Regions from separate parts of the Corynebacterium aquatimens genome, predicted to be linked through region 2. Evidence: predicted binding sites of a transcription regulator. Region 2 holds the regulator's gene; the other holds the start of a gene.
What was found. Region 2 encodes LexA, which represses DNA repair genes until DNA is damaged. Its sites were predicted from a motif close to CGAACANNTGTTCG; they were not measured.

Region 1 (7,516 bases), 810 kb from region 2:
GGCCGATGCCGAGCCAGTTAGCCACGACCGTGAGGTCGTCTGGCCGCAGGATCGCCCACACGGCGCCGACAACCAGAAGCGCAAAGCCGATCTTGACGCCCGCTTTTGCATTGGCTTTCTTGCGGTTGGTAAAGAAGTACCCGGCGAGCGCCAGCGCCGCGAGCAGAAGCAAAACTTGAATCACGGGAGCCTCCTTGCCACCAGCCCGTCGGCGATGATGTTCACGCCGTTGATCAGCGATTGACCCTTCGACATCGAGTACTCCGTGTACAAAATATCCACGGGCTCCTCGGCGACGCGCCACCCATTTTGGTCAATCATCTGCACGATCTCGGAGGCGTGCGACATGCCGTTCATGCGGATATTCATCCCGCGCGCCACAGTGAGGTTGAACGCGCGGAGGCCATTGTGGGCGTCGCTAAGCCCCAGCCGCCGCGTGCGCGGTGACAAGAAGACGACGGTCTTCAGCACCACGCGCTTCAACCAGGGCACTTTGCTTATCGACGCCTCCCCAAACCTCGTCCCCACCACAATATCCACCGGTTCGGTCCGCAGCCGCGCAACCATGCGCACAACGTCTTTGACTTGGTGCTGCCCGTCGGCATCGAAGGTGACAAAGAACTTCGCACCGGGCTGTGCTCGCGCGTACTCGATGCCCGTTTGGATCGCCGCGCCCTGGCCGAGGTTGACCGGATGATTCACCAGGTGCGCGCCGGCTTCGTGGATGCGCGCCGCCGAGTCGTCCGCGGACCCGTCGTTGACAGCCACGATGTTGGGGAAGGTGAGCAATGCGTTGGCCAGCACGTCGCCGATCACGGTGGCCTCGTTATAACAGGGGACGATGAGCCACGTGTCCGCAAAGTCTGCCCCCGAAGCGCGCCTAGTGTTCACGAGGCTTTACTTTAATCACCCGCGCTCATCATCGGCGCGCGGCAGCGGGTGCGTCACGCATGAAACAGCCGCGCGTACACCCGCCGCATCACGCCGAGCGGCAGCGCGCGATACAGGTTCCGCACGGCCAGGTTCACCCGCGCGCGCGGCCGGCTGATCAGTCCGTAGCTGACCAGCGCGTCCTGCATGGCTCGTTCGGCCGCCCGCGTTTCCCGGGTGGTGCGGCGCCGAAACTGCGCGTCGCTCACCCGGAAGTAGGTCAGCGGTTCCGGCATGTTGTGAAGCCGCTGGCCGGCGGCGATGAGCCGCGCCCACAGGTCATAGTCCTCCATGTTGTGCATTGGCCGGTACCCGCCGACCGCCCGCACGGCCGCGGTGCGCATCATCACCGACGGGTGATTCATCGGCGAATTGAGCCGCGTATACTGTGCAATCTGCGCGTGTTCCTCCGGCAGCCGCCGCACCCCGCCCAACTTCCACGCGTCTCCGTCAGCCTCCCCATCAGCGCCCTCTTCAACACTGAACTCCTGCATCGCCGAGCCCACCACGGCAATCTCGGGGTGCGCGCGCATGAACTCCAGCTGCTTTTCCAGCCGCTGCGCCGTCGCCGCGTCGTCTGAGTCGAGGCGCGCAACAAACTCTGTCGTCACGCGGGCGAAACCGTGCGCCAAGGCCCTGCCCAAGCCCTGGTTGCGCTCCAACATCAGCGTCTCAACTCGCCCGTCGCGCAAAAGCTTATCGACGCCCCCCTCAACCGGCCCGTCCCTCACCACCAGAATCTCCTCCGCCGGCCGGCTCTGGCTATAAAGGCTGTTCAAGGCAGTTTCCAGCTCCGAAGCGGTGGTGCCCCGGTAGACGGCCATGAGCACGGTCACCGCGCCGGGGGTCAGATCCCCTGCGCCAGTCGAGTTCTTTTCCATGGGCTTGGCTCTCTTCTCGCGGGTTCAATTCTCGCGGGCTCTACTCCCGCGCGGCGTCGAGCAGGTAGCGCCCATAACCGGACTTCATCATGGGCTCCGCCAGGCGTTTGAGGGCCTCGCCGTCGATGAATCCTTGTGTGAAGGCCGCGACCTCGGGCGATCCGATCACCGTGCCGGTGCGCTTTTGGATCACTTCGACGTACGCGCTGGCCTCACTCATCGAGTCGATCGTGCCGGTGTCCAGCCACACGTCGCCGCGATGCAGGCGGTGGACCTGAAGTTTGCCGCGAGTGAGGTATTCCTCGTTCACGCTGGTGATCTCCAGCTCGCCGCGCTCCGAAGGTTCGATGGTCTTCGCGATGTCGACCACATCGTTGTCGTAAAAATACAGCCCCGTCACCGCGTAGTTGGATTGCGGCTCCCTCGGCTTCTCGACGATCGATGTCGCCGTCCCTACCTCATCAAACGTGACCACGCCGTAGCGCTGCGGATCGGATACCTCGTACGCGAAGATCGATCCGCCGTCGGGGTCAACGGCCTCGGCCATGAGCGCGTTAAGGTGGCCCCCGTCAAAGATGTTGTCGCCTAAAACCAGCGCTACTGAGTCGCTACCAATAAAGTCTTCGCCGATGATGAAGGCCTGCGCCAAACCGTCGGGGGAGGGCTGCACCGCGTAATCGATCATGAGGCCGAGCGCCGAGCCGTCTCCAAGCAGGCGCTCGAACGCTTCGCGGTCCTCAGGCGTCGTGATGATGAGGATCTCCCGAATACCCGCGTTAATCAGGGTGGTCAGGGGGTAGTAAATCATGGGCTTGTCGTAGATCGGCATCAGTTGCTTTGAGATGCCCTTCGTGATCGGGTACAGGCGCGTGCCGGAGCCGCCCGCGAGAATGATGCCCTTCATGGGGACAAAGTGTAGCCGGGCGGACCCAGGCAGACCCAGGCAGACCCAGGCAGACCCAGGCACGCCAGACCATGGGCACGGGTCTACTTAGGCAGTGCGAGCCTGGGTATCCGGCACGGGGAACAACACTGGGTCCGGGCACGAGGGGGTTGAGGTTGAAGGTTCCTGGCGCGGCACATCGCGGTGTTCCGAATCCGGCGGCGATTCGGTATCTGGTGGCGGGTTGGAATTCCCACCTGATTGGTCGCGACGTTTTCGCAGCTTATGTCCGCAACTATCGTGATAACCCACGGTGTCGTTGAATCTCATGGGGCCGCCATCGGCGGGAACAACGCCGACCCGTCCGGTTTCGGGATCTCTGTCAACGTATCCCTTGTTCCCGGTGCCATCTCTTCGGTCGTTGTTACATCTGTGATGGGCGCGACATAATCCGACCAGATTGTCGATGTCTGTCGGGCCTCCGTCGAGGTAGGGCAGTATGTGGTGGATGTCTAACTCGCTAAACGGCTTGTCGCACCCATGCCAGGCGCATACTCCCTGCATGGCCAGCAGTGCAATGCGCTGGTACACCGAGGCAAGACGCGTCCGGCCCAGCGAAAGTGGCACGCCGGTCACCGTGTCCAGCTGTGCCACAAAGTCATTGCCAACAAACCCCAGCCGCAGGAGGTCGTACACAGAGACCTCAATGCCAGTGTTGGTTGCAAACCGGGAGGTGTGGTCCGCCCCGGCCAAATCATCAAGCGTAATTCCCAAAACAACCGTTCCCACACCGTTTTGGGAAGTCGACTTCGAGTTCGACCACGTCCGCACGATCCCCATCAGCTGGTCGAAGTGGCGTTGGCCCATGGTGCGGGTGTCCTTCGCGTGGGGATCACCGGGCTTCTGCCCGCCACCCCGACCGTAATCGAGGGCCGCCTTCAACATGGCAGCCTCCCCAGCCGGTGCCTTGATGGTGATCGAGCACATTCCGTCCGCGTCCTGCTGCCCGAAGTGAAGGTTGCGAGCGTGGAAATCAGACTGTGGCTTGTTCGCGGCCTTCCTCCGGCCGCGCTTATTAGCATCGCGAACGAGCCGCCGAACGAACTTCCGCAGATCTTCTGGGGAACGCTTCTCGGCCTCGGCGAGCGCTTCAGCCAGGATCGTTGCACGCCCAGGATCTGCGCCATCGCGCAGCTTCATCAGCTCGAGGTTGATGATCTTCTGTTTCTCCTCAGCGACCTTCTTCGCGCGCTCTTTGGCCTTCTTTTTCGCGGCGCGCTCCTCCTCAGCCCTACGGCGTGCTTCTTCCGCTGCCGCCGCAGCGGCTGCCGCTTCCTCGGCGGCGTTTGGTGTGTCCGGATCCACATCGTCAAAAAGCGAATCCTCCTCCACATCAAACTCAGGCACTTCCTCAAAAAGATCGGCCCCGCGTCGTAACCGACCCATGGCCTCCGCATGGGACAGCCCCAAAACGTCCCGCAGATACGCCACCGCGTGATTCGCGCCGACGACCTTGCCCGCTCCGTCACGTTCGCACAAATACGCAAACGCCGCATCCACATACGCCTTCTGCCCCGACACCGCGGCCTCCAACCGCTCCATGTCGTTGCGCACATCAGTAAATCGCAGGGGAGAGGGGTCGGCGAACACGCGCGAAATCTCCGCTATCGCATCACACAGCTTATCGACGGCCCCAGTCAGCGCACCGCCCGCCTTTGCACTATCGGTCTGTGTTCGCATGATCTCCCTCCCTTCGATTCCGATCTGCGAGACGTATTCCGTTCTTTTCGGCGCCCTTTATTTAGACGTTGACATCACGATACAAACCGCCCCCGACACCAAAGCCTAAAAAAATCAAAATTTCGAACATATATGCGAAAACGCTTTCGAATCTCGACCAAAACACATGATCCGACCTAGGCGCGGCCGCGAGGAAAAGCGCTATAAATCGGCCAAATACAACGCCAGCGCAACGCGCCAATTCGTGGGCGTGAACCCAGTTGCCTCGATTTTGTCCAGCGCTAACGTTGATTCCTTCGGACGGTCGGCCTCATGCGTGCCGTTAGCGGCACTAATCCGCGCCCACTCTTCCGTGGTCACTGGCTGCACGCGGGCAGGATCCTCGCCAACGCCTGCGAACACGGCCATCGTGAGCTCATCGCGCCCGACAACATCGCCGCCAGACGACAGGTTGTAGATCCCGTATGCCGCGCCCGTGTCCATGAGGTGAACGATGCCTTTCGCCAGGTCATCGGCCCAGGTTGGCCGCCCTCGCTGGTCCCTCACCACGGCCGGATCGACGCCACCACGCGCGAGCCGCGCCATCGTCGCAACGAAGTTCGCGCCGTCCCCAAACACCCACGAGGTCCGCACGATGAAGTGCTGTGCGGCGACCATCGCGGCCGCTTCGCCGGCGCTTTTCGACGCCCCATACACCGACAACGGCGAAGGAACCTCTGATTCCGGGTGAACCTCTACCGATCCGTCGAATACGAAATCGGTGCTCACGTGCACCAAAGTGAGCCCGAACTCATTCGCAATCGCGGCCAATTTCCCCGGCGCCACGGCGTTGACCGCCCACGCCCCCGCGCGCCCCTCCCCAGTCTCCGCTCCATTCACGTCGTTGTACGCCGCCGCATTAATGATCGCGCTGTACTGTCCCCAATCACGCGAAGCGCGCAGCTTATCGACGGACCCCGTTACATCTAATTCCTCCCTCCCCGCAAAATCCCAGTGTTCGGTCCCCGGGAGGGACTGAAGTGCCCTTCCAAGCTGGCCGTTAGCCCCGGTCACGAGGACTTTTCTGGGCGGTACGGGGGTAGCGTCGATAAGCAAGGGGTGCCCTTTGTCTTTGTCTGATACCTCCGTGGGCTCGAGCGGCCAGTCGATCTCCGTGTAGGAACTGAATGAGTACTGTGCATCCGGCGACCACCGTGAACTGCACAGATAGATATAGGTCGTGTTGTCCTCGAGGGCCTGGAACCCGTTGGCTACCCCGCGGGGAACGAATACGGCAGTGTCGGGACCGATCTCACAGCCGAACGTCGCGCCGAAGGTGGGGGAGCCTTCGCGCAGGTCAACCCACGCGCCCCACACGCGTCCGGTGGCCACAGAGACGTATTTATCCCACGGCTCCGCGTGCATGCCTCGCGTCGCCCCGCGGCTGGCATTGAAACTGACGTTGTTCTGCGCGACCCGCATCGGCGGCTCGCCCGCCCAGTTCTCCTTGAACCACCCGCGGTTGTCCCCGTGAACGTTCAGCGGCCGAACAATCAGCCCCGAGATGCCAGAATCAGTCATGCTCTTAAGCGTACTGACTGGATCAACGGCGATAGCCCAGGAATCGCAACGGCCACAGCTGCGATGACCGCAACCAGTACCGCAATCACGATCCCCGCGATCGCTCCCGGGGACAGTTCAGCGGAGGATTCCCCAGGTGGGTCCGTGGGGAGCTCCCCGGCTTTCGTCGTCAAGCGAATGCTCTTAGATCCACCGTCCTTGCAGGCCAGCTGAGCTTTCGCGAGCCCCGTGACGAAGGGGTAGCGGTTGGCTTCATAGACCTCTTTGGCAAAGTCCGTGTTTTTGAAAGCTGCGGCGAACTGCGCCTCGCGGCCAGGCGCCTGCGTGCCGATCGTCGCGGCCAGGTAGTCGTCATAGCTCAACGTCGCTTGGGTGCGGGCGTCCTTCAGCGATCCCGCGTCCACGCGGAGCTGATCGACGATTTTCCCCTCCGCGTTCCGGTCAGCCTCGACCATTTCTGCCAGCTCATCGTGTGAAACTGGCGGGTAGTAGTTCGTATACAGATTCGGGTGGGCCTCCCACAGGCGTAACGAAAGGTAGTAGCCTGCTTGACCATCGAGGTCGAGCCCGAGCTCCTCCGCACGGTCGGTGAACGGGTAGTAATGCTCGTCTAGGTATCTCTGCCGGTCCGCCCCGGAAGTGCGCCCGATCTGACGGATGATTTCGCGCACATTTGGCTTAGCGACGAGCTCATCGCCCACCGCCTTCAGCCCTGGGAATGCACCCTCGTAGCCTCGCGCGAGTGCGGAATGACCGCTATCCAGCAGTCGTTCTTCCTGCAGAATGCCCCACAAGTACGCAGTCCGCTCCTCAGTGGAGAATTCAATTACGCAGTGATCGCCCTCGCGCGGACCGACCTGTGCTGCGTAGGCAACGTTAGCTCCTGTAACGGACGTGGCCAGCGCCGTTGCCAAGGCCGCAATTCTCGGTGTTCGTTTCATTGCAGATACCTTCCCCTCTAGCTGGTGTTAAACGAGTCTAACCGTAAAAGCTGTAAGCCGGGCGCATGCAGGGAAGCTACGCCTCGTAGCCAGCCTCCACCGCGTCCTTGCCGCGTGCCCACCAGTCTCGGTTGTTTGAGTACCACTCAATAGTCTGTTCCAGACCCTCGCGTAGATTCCGGATGTTTCCCGGCGACCACCCAAGCTCATCGCGCAGTTTCGACGCGTCGATCGCGTACCGTAAGTCGTGGCCGGGGCGGTCGGCGACATGCTCGTATTCACCACCCATGATCTCGCAGATCATCTCAATGACTTCCTTGTTTGAGGCCTCACCATCGGCGCCGATGTTGTAGGTTTCGCCTTTTGATCCTCGCTCAATAATTGCTAGCACCGCATCGTTGTGGTCATCAACGTGGATCCAGTCGCGCACGTTGCGGCCGTCACCATACAGCTTCGCCGGCCGGCCGGTCAGAATGTTGGTGATCTGCCTGGGAATGAACTTCTCAATGTGCTGGTAGGGGCCGTAATTATTTGAACAGTTTGAGATCGTCGCTGTGATTCCAAACGACCGCACCCACGCG
Region 2 (7,516 bases):
GGCCAGGCCGACGCACCAGGTCACGATAGTCAACGGCCACGTTGCGCGACCAAGCTCAAAGCGCAAGGGTGCGCTGGCGTTTGTGCCGGACGTCGCGGCGCGCTCGGCCACGATGTAATCCGCGATGACGGCCAAAATTCCCATGACCAACAACACCACCCCGATGGTGGACACCACCTGCAGCGGGTTGGGCACCGTCCCGGATTCCACGAAGCGATAGACCATCGTTGCCAGTGTTTCAAAGCGCGCCGGGGACCCGATCAACGCCGGGATTCCAAAGTCACCCAGGTTGGACACGAAGGTCAGCGTGAAGGCGCTCAGGATCGCCGGGCGGACCAGCGGCAGCGTGACGGTGCGCAGGGTGGTCCATGAGCTTGCCCCGGACACGCGCGCGGCCAGTTCCAGGTCACGGGGGACCTTGCGCAGCGCAGCGGCCATGATCACGTAGACGATGGGGTACGCATGCAGCGTGAGGAGGAAGATTACGCCGTCCGCGCCGTAGATGTTCCAGATCTGGTGGTCTGTAAACGAGTTGAACCCTTGGTTGCGTCCGAACAGTTGAATCCACGCGATCGCCCCCACGAACGGCGGAACCAGCAGCGGCGATAACAGCAGCATCCGCGCGAAGTGCGAACCGCGGATGGTGGTGCGCTCCACGACGATCGCCCCGACCGTGCCCACCGCAACCGCTAGGACCGACGAAAGGAACGTTGAATAAAAAGAATTCCACGCCGCGCGGGGTAGCCCTTGCTCCATGAGCACTGGGATTTGGTTTCCACCCAGCGCTAAGCCCACCACCAGCGCGAGCGGGGTAATGAAGACGCCGGCGGCGATCAGCCACGTGCCGACTCTGAAAAGCGATGGCATTGCTTAAAAATACACTGCCGAAAAAAGTGTTGCTTCAAAATGCCCGCCCACCGCGCCAGCGGAAGCGGCGGTTACGCGCCCACTTCGCCCGTCGTGCCGGGGCCCAAACGCTTGGCGACGCGGCGCGCATCAGTCCATGATTGTGACAGTTCCGTGGCCCGCTGATCGGCCACGCGGATCAGCTTCTCCAGCTCGCGGCGCCCGTGGCCGTCGTTAGCAAGGTAGGCATCCACGCGGTGAATGAACCTGCGCGACGACGCCAGCCGCAGGTGGAAATCCTCAATTTCCGGCACGTTAGAGGTGTTAGAGACCAGCTGCGGGTAGGTCAGGGTTCGGTCCGCGATCGCGTCAGTGGAACTACCGTGCGCCATTTCGTCGAACTCATCAATGATCTGCGCGATGTCATCGCGCGCAACGCGTAACGACGCCCGTAAAGCCTCCAACTCCGGATTCACCGCACCCTGGCGGAACAGCAAGAAGGTGATGAGCGCGAACACGGTCGCGATGACCAGGCCCGGCCAGGAAAAACGAAACACGAACGCGATCGCGATCACTATGGCGACGGTGAGCCAGAGTGCTTGGTAGTAGCCTCGTTGCTTATCCACGGGTGTGCCGTTCTCGTTTATTACAGTGCTCTATCCACCGCACCCGCACGAGCCGCCGCAGCCACCGCAGCCGCCGCCTGACGGCGTCGCGATCGATGCAGCCATGACCGCCCGGCCCGCGATCACGGACCCCGTCGCGGGAACGCCGGCGTCGCCTACGACGTTTGCGTCGTAAGCGACGCAAACGTCAAAGGGGAACGCCGCATCCACCGTCGCGTGGATGAAACGCTGCCCGGTCAAGCCGTTGGTCCGACACGTTGCCTCGCGGACGCGCGCGGAAAACTCTGCGCCAGCGTCGGGTGCGGCACCCCCGGAGCCTTCGGCGACAGCGCGGGCACTCGGGGAGTCAATAACGCCGACGTCCTTGCCGGTCTCCTCCTGGTACGCCTCCACGGAGTCGTAGACCTGTGCGTCCAGCGCGAGCGCCGTGATGCCGACTTCCTGCCAGGGCAACGTCGGCTCGTCGACAAGCAGGGGCCCTTGAGCCAAGTTGACCGTGAGAGTGCTGATGATGCTGCCTGCAGGGTCGGCGATTTCCGCGAGCGCGACCACGTCATTGAGCATGGTGATGTGTGCCTGCGCGCGTGCTGCAGACTCGAAGCCCGCGTAGGTGGAGAACGGCTCTACGGCGAGAATGTTCAGCTGCGCGCCGCAGACATCGTTGAACTGGATCAGCTGGCCGCCGCGAACCTCACCGGTCACCGCGAGCTGGTTCGAGGCGATCGCCGCCTCCACCGCGTCCTGCCACCGCGGGAAGTTCATCCCGATGCTGGAAAGATCGCTGCTGTTCACTCCTGTTGTTGTCATGCCCCAAGCTTACATTTCACCCACCGGAGGCTTTGCGCGCGGAGGCGCTGGGGATCGTCGATAAGCAACTGTCTGTGGCTGGTGTGCAACAATGAGGGCCTAATGACAGATTCGTACACTTCTTCTGATTCCCCCGACGCTGAGCGCGACGCGCTGCTCGCGGAGGCCTTCCACGACTATGACGAGCCTTCTGTGGGCACCCTGGACTTGGAAGAGCGCAATGCTTTTCGACGGGTCACCTCCGCCACCGAGCTCCGCTCCGAAGAACAGGCCGACGGCTACGAGGTGGAGTACCGCAAACTGCGCCTCGAGCAAGTCATCCTCGTGGGCGTGTGGACCGAAGGGTCAACCGCCGAAGTTGAGGCGAACATGCAGGAACTTGCCGCGCTGGCGCAAACCGCGGGCGCGGAGGTCGTGGAGATGCTCTATCAGAAGCGCGACAAGCCACACGCCGGGACCTACATCGGCTCCGGTAAGGTCGCGGAGCTGCGCGACATCGTGCATGCGACCGGCGCCGACACCGTGATCTGCGATGGTGAGCTGTCCCCAGGCCAGCTGGTCGCGCTGGAGGAGGCGCTGAAGATCAAAGTGATCGACCGCACCATGCTCATCCTGGACATCTTTGCCCAGCACGCGAAGTCCAAAGAAGGTAAAGCGCAGGTGTCGCTGGCGCAGATGGAATACCTGTACACGCGCACGCGTGGTTGGGGTGGCAACCTGTCGCGCCAGGCCGGTGGCCGCGCCGGTTCCAACGGCGGTGTGGGCCTGCGCGGCCCCGGTGAAACCCGCATTGAGGCCGATCGCCGCCGCCTGCGCACGGAGATGGCGAAGCTGCGCCACGAGCTCGCGGACATGAAGACCGCCCGCGACATCAAGCGCGCGAAGCGTGCGCGCTCCACGGTGCCAAAAATCGCTATCGCCGGGTACACCAACGCCGGCAAATCCTCACTTATCAACGCCATGACCGGCGCGGGAGTGCTCGTCGAAGATGCGCTGTTTGCAACGCTGGACCCGTCCACGCGACGCGCCACGCTTGCTGATGGCCGCGCGGTTGTTTTAACCGACACCGTCGGGTTTGTCCGCCACCTGCCGACGCAGCTCGTTGAGGCATTCAAGTCCACCCTGGAAGAAGTCACCGGCGCCGATCTGGTGCTGCACGTTGTCGACGGGTCCGACCCGTTCCCGCTCAAGCAGATCCAGGCGGTGAGCGAGGTGCTCGCCGACATCGTGCGTGACACCGATGAGACCATTCCGCCCGAAATCATCGTGGTGAACAAGATCGACGCTGCTGACCCGCTTGTGTTGGCTGAGCTGCGGCACGCATTCGCCGATGCCGGCCGCGACGCTGTCTTTGTCTCCGCCCACACCGGTGAGGGCATCGACGAGCTTGAGCAGCGCATCGAGATGTTCCTGAACACGTTGGACGCGCACGTCACCCTTCTCGTGCCCTACACGCGCGGCGACGTGGTCTCGCGCGTCCACGAAGAGGGCACCGTCCGCAGCGAGTCCTACGAGGCCGAGGGCACGCTTATCGACGTCCGCCTGCCCCGCATCGTCGCCGACCAGTACGCCGAGTTCGCGATCAGCCCGGAACCTTCTGCCGGGGAGGACTCAGGAGAACAAAGCTGGGTCGGCCAGGACGACCTCGATGCCGGATGATTCCAGATCGGCTACGAAGGAGTCCGGCGCCTTCGTATCCGTGATCACGGCGTCGAGTGATGCCAAGGGCGCGAAGCTCACGGCGTAGTTGTTGCCAAGTTTCGTGGAGTCGCACAGCGCGACTACGCGCGAGGCGTTGGTGACCATGGAGGATTTCACTGCGGCCTCCTGGGGGTCGGCGGTGGACAGGCCGCTGGGGATTGAGAGCGCATTCGTGCCGATGAACGCCACGTCCGCGCTGAGCAGCGCCAGGGTGCGCAACGCGGTGTCACCGACGATGGCGTGGGTGAGGGCGCGCACGGTTCCGCCAAGCAACTGCACGCTGACCTGGTCGCTGGACAGCTGCAGCGCGATCGGCCACGAGTTGGTCACGTAGGAATGCCGACGGGCAATCTCATCGCCAGCAAAAAGCTCGGCCAGCATCTGGATCGTCGTGCCGGAGTCGAGGAACACGGTGCCGGGCTCTTCCGGAAGATACGCCAGCGCCTCGCGCGCGATGGCCTTCTTCGCAGCCGCGGACGTCCGGTAGCGGGCCTCCATGGTGAGCTCGGCGGTCAGGAACGAGGAACTCGGAACCGCGCCGCCGTGGACGCGTTGCACCATCCCTTCGTTGTCAAGCGCGGCGAGATCCCTGCGAATAGTCTCCGCGGTGACGCCGAATTCCTCCGCGAGGCGCGTGACGTTAACGCGGCCTTCAACAGCGGTCAGCGACGCGATCTGGCGGCGGCGTTCTTCGGTGTGCATTCATGAAACCTTCGGATAGACCGCGTGGGCTGCGACCGGGACATCGAGTTGCCGCAAAAGTTACAGCTTGCGCAGGACGGATACTACGCGTCCCATAATCTCAGCTTCGTCGGCCTTGATGGGGGAGAATGCGTCATTGTGGGGGAGGAGCCATACCCCCGTTGAGTCCTTGTGGAACTCCTTGACCGTTGCCTCGCCCTCAATAAGCGCGGCAACGAAATCCCCTTCCTCCGCCGTCTGCTGGGAGCGCACCGCAACCCAGTCCCCGTCCAAAATGCCCGCGTCCTGCATGGACTGGCCGACAACCTGCAGCAAGAAGAGTTCGCCGTCACCCACGAGCTCTTCCGGCAGCGGGAAGTAATCATTGATGTTTTCTTCAGCGGTGATTGGGACCCCAGCCGCGATCTGACCAACAATGGGGATGTAGCGCGGGGCCGCGGCCTCTTCGGGTGCGGGCGTCTGCTTCTTTTGCGCAGATTTCTTCCGCAGCGGATCCGTCTCCGGCAGGTGGCGCAGATCCACGGCGCGCGGCTTGTTTGGGTCGCGGCGCAGGAACCCCTTCTTCTCTAATTCCTTGAGCTGATACGCAACCGACGATGTTGACTGCAAACCCGCCGCATCACCGATCTCACGGATGCTTGGCGGGTATCCGCGCAGGACAACCGCGTCCTGAATAACCTCCAGGATCCGGCGTTGCCTGTCGCTCAGGCCGTTAGGGTCTCTCTTCTGTCGTGCCATGGCGTTCCTCTCCGAGTGTTCCTCATTCAACTTTTCTACCTACCGTTCTACCACGGTATGGCAATTGTGTTCGATATTTTCCGCCCACGTGTGGACAAATGTTTCGCGTGTTGCTATAACTCGAACATAGCATCTAATTAGAACATTCGCGCGAACAAAGTGTTCGAGAGTGTCGGAGCGAAAATTACACTTGGTTGCAACAGTAGAAAGGAATCTCATTATGACCATCGCAGTACGCAATCCCCGCACCGCAAACGTACCTGCTGGTTCGATTCACCGCGCGCCGCAGCCGGCGGATGTGTGGGATATTCCTGAGCGAACGCAGCACCGCCGGGCCGATCATGTTCGAACTTTAGGCGAGTTTAATCGAAACCCTGAGCCCTACCGGGACATTGCCGAACCAACACGGGCGGGGATCGAAACGAAGATCGAAAAACAGCATGAAGCGCGCGCCGCAACGCTCATGGGCACAATGCTGGGCCTCGCGCTCATCGTGGGCGCAGCGTTTAGCGGCATGTTCTCCGCTGAAGAGCCAGCCCCAGCCGCGCCAGCGGCGCCCAACGTCGTCTCCGCCAGCGTGAGGTAGTCCGCGCCTCGCCCCCACATCGTGGGGGCATTTTTATGCTTATCGACGCCCACCGTCCCCACACCCGCGGGCGAGTACAATTTCGAGCGTGCATTGCCCTTTCTGCCATAACCAGAACTCCCGCGTCGCTGACTCGCGCCTGATTGACGCGGGCGCATCCATCCGCCGACGCAGAGAATGCACAGAATGCGGCGGCCGCTTTACGACGATTGAGAAGGCGATCTTGACCGTCGTCAAGCGAAACGGCGTGAGTGAGCCCTTCGACCGTGACAAGCTGATCGTTGGCGTGCGCCGCGCGTGCCAAGGCCGCGACGTGTCGGATGACGCGCTGAAGCGGCTGGCGCAAGAGGTCGAAGAAACCGTGCGCAGCCACGGCAGCTCCCAGGTCGATTCCAACGACATCGGCCTGGCGATCCTCGAACCTCTGCGCGTCCTCGACGAGGTCGCGTACCTGCGCTTCGCCTCCGTGTATAAGTCCTTCGAAAGCGCCGACGACTTCGAGTCCGAAATCCGACTGATGCGCCGCCGCGACCGCGACCTCTGACCCGCGCGCCGCGTTCGCACGCGCTGCGCACGCGCCGCTAGCTGAGCTTGTCCACCATCTTCTCGATCCGCCGCTGGCTCACGGGTTTCGCCGTCCCGAGCCGCTGCGCGAACACGCTTACGCGCAGCTCCTCGATGCGCCACAAGATGTCCTTCACCGCGCGCGATTTTTCGCGGCCCTTAGGCAGGCGGCGAAGCCTCACGTCGAGGTATTCCCGGGCCGCGTCGATGGTTGCCTGGCGCTCGGCGTCGCGGTCGGGGTCCAACGCCATGTCCTCGAGCCGCACCCTAATGGCCTGGACGTAGCGGGGGAGGTGCTGCAGGTGCTCCATCCCGTGGATTGTGATCGCGTGCTTGGGTAAAAGAAACGCCATCTGCCGGTTGATGTCGTCGATCGCGGGCCCGTGCCAGTTATCCAGCTCGGCCGCGAGGTTCGAGTACTCGACCAGCCCGGGCGCAATCGAAACGATGGTGCGCCGCACGGCCCCGCTGATGGTGGGTTTGATGGTTTTCACCAGCTCCTCGAACTCCGCGGGCCGTCGCACGGGCCCGCCCGCGGCGAATAGTGCGTCGCGGATCGCGGCCACGCGCGCGTCTTCCACGAGTCCCGCGGCGCCGCCGTGCGGGTAGTGTTCGACGGCCACGCGTTGCCGCAGCGGCAGTCCTTTGAGCATCTGCTGCGTCGACACGTCGATGCGACGCAGCAGCAGCGTCAGCGTCGCGGTCACCATCGAGGCGTCCGCAGCGGCCTTCGTCGGGAAGACTTTCACCCGCACGCCGCCAGCCGCCGCCTCCAGCGCGGGGTACGCGTCCACTTTGTTGCCCTCGATGGTTGTGGTCACGGTCTCAGGGACGTCGCCAAGCGTATCGACGGTCCACTCCCGCACCACATCCGTCTCCGAGCGCTTCCCAGCCTTTGCCACCGACGAATGAATCTGCCCCGCGCGCCTTGTCTTCAGCGCCTGAA

Region 1: the regulator LexA is predicted to act here: its motif matches at 4,558-4,571, upstream of CAQUA_RS01125 (HNH endonuclease signature motif containing protein).

What each region holds. Positions count from the first base shown of each region.
Region 1 covers NZ_CP046980.1:245,577-253,092, forward strand. The annotation lists gene CAQUA_RS01105 (DUF2304 domain-containing protein) at 1-184, opposite strand, end outside; gene ppgS (polyprenyl-phospho-N-acetylgalactosaminyl synthase PpgS) at 181-891, opposite strand; gene CAQUA_RS01115 (glycosyltransferase) at 945-1,811, opposite strand; gene rfbA (glucose-1-phosphate thymidylyltransferase RfbA) at 1,852-2,715, opposite strand; gene CAQUA_RS01125 (HNH endonuclease signature motif containing protein) at 2,803-4,434, opposite strand; gene CAQUA_RS01130 (sugar nucleotide-binding protein) at 4,636-5,994, opposite strand; gene CAQUA_RS01135 (hypothetical protein) at 5,991-6,935, opposite strand; gene rfbB (dTDP-glucose 4,6-dehydratase) at 7,012-7,516, opposite strand, start outside.
Region 2 covers NZ_CP046980.1:1,053,680-1,061,195, forward strand. The annotation lists gene CAQUA_RS04780 (ABC transporter permease) at 1-867, opposite strand, end outside; gene CAQUA_RS04785 (hypothetical protein) at 939-1,472, opposite strand; gene CAQUA_RS04790 (hypothetical protein) at 1,503-2,279, opposite strand; gene hflX (GTPase HflX) at 2,382-3,938, shown strand; gene CAQUA_RS04800 (DeoR/GlpR family DNA-binding transcription regulator) at 3,891-4,682, opposite strand; gene lexA (transcriptional repressor LexA) at 4,743-5,420, opposite strand; gene CAQUA_RS04810 (hypothetical protein) at 5,641-6,006, shown strand; gene nrdR (transcriptional regulator NrdR) at 6,095-6,550, shown strand; gene hrpA (ATP-dependent RNA helicase HrpA) at 6,588-7,516, opposite strand, start outside.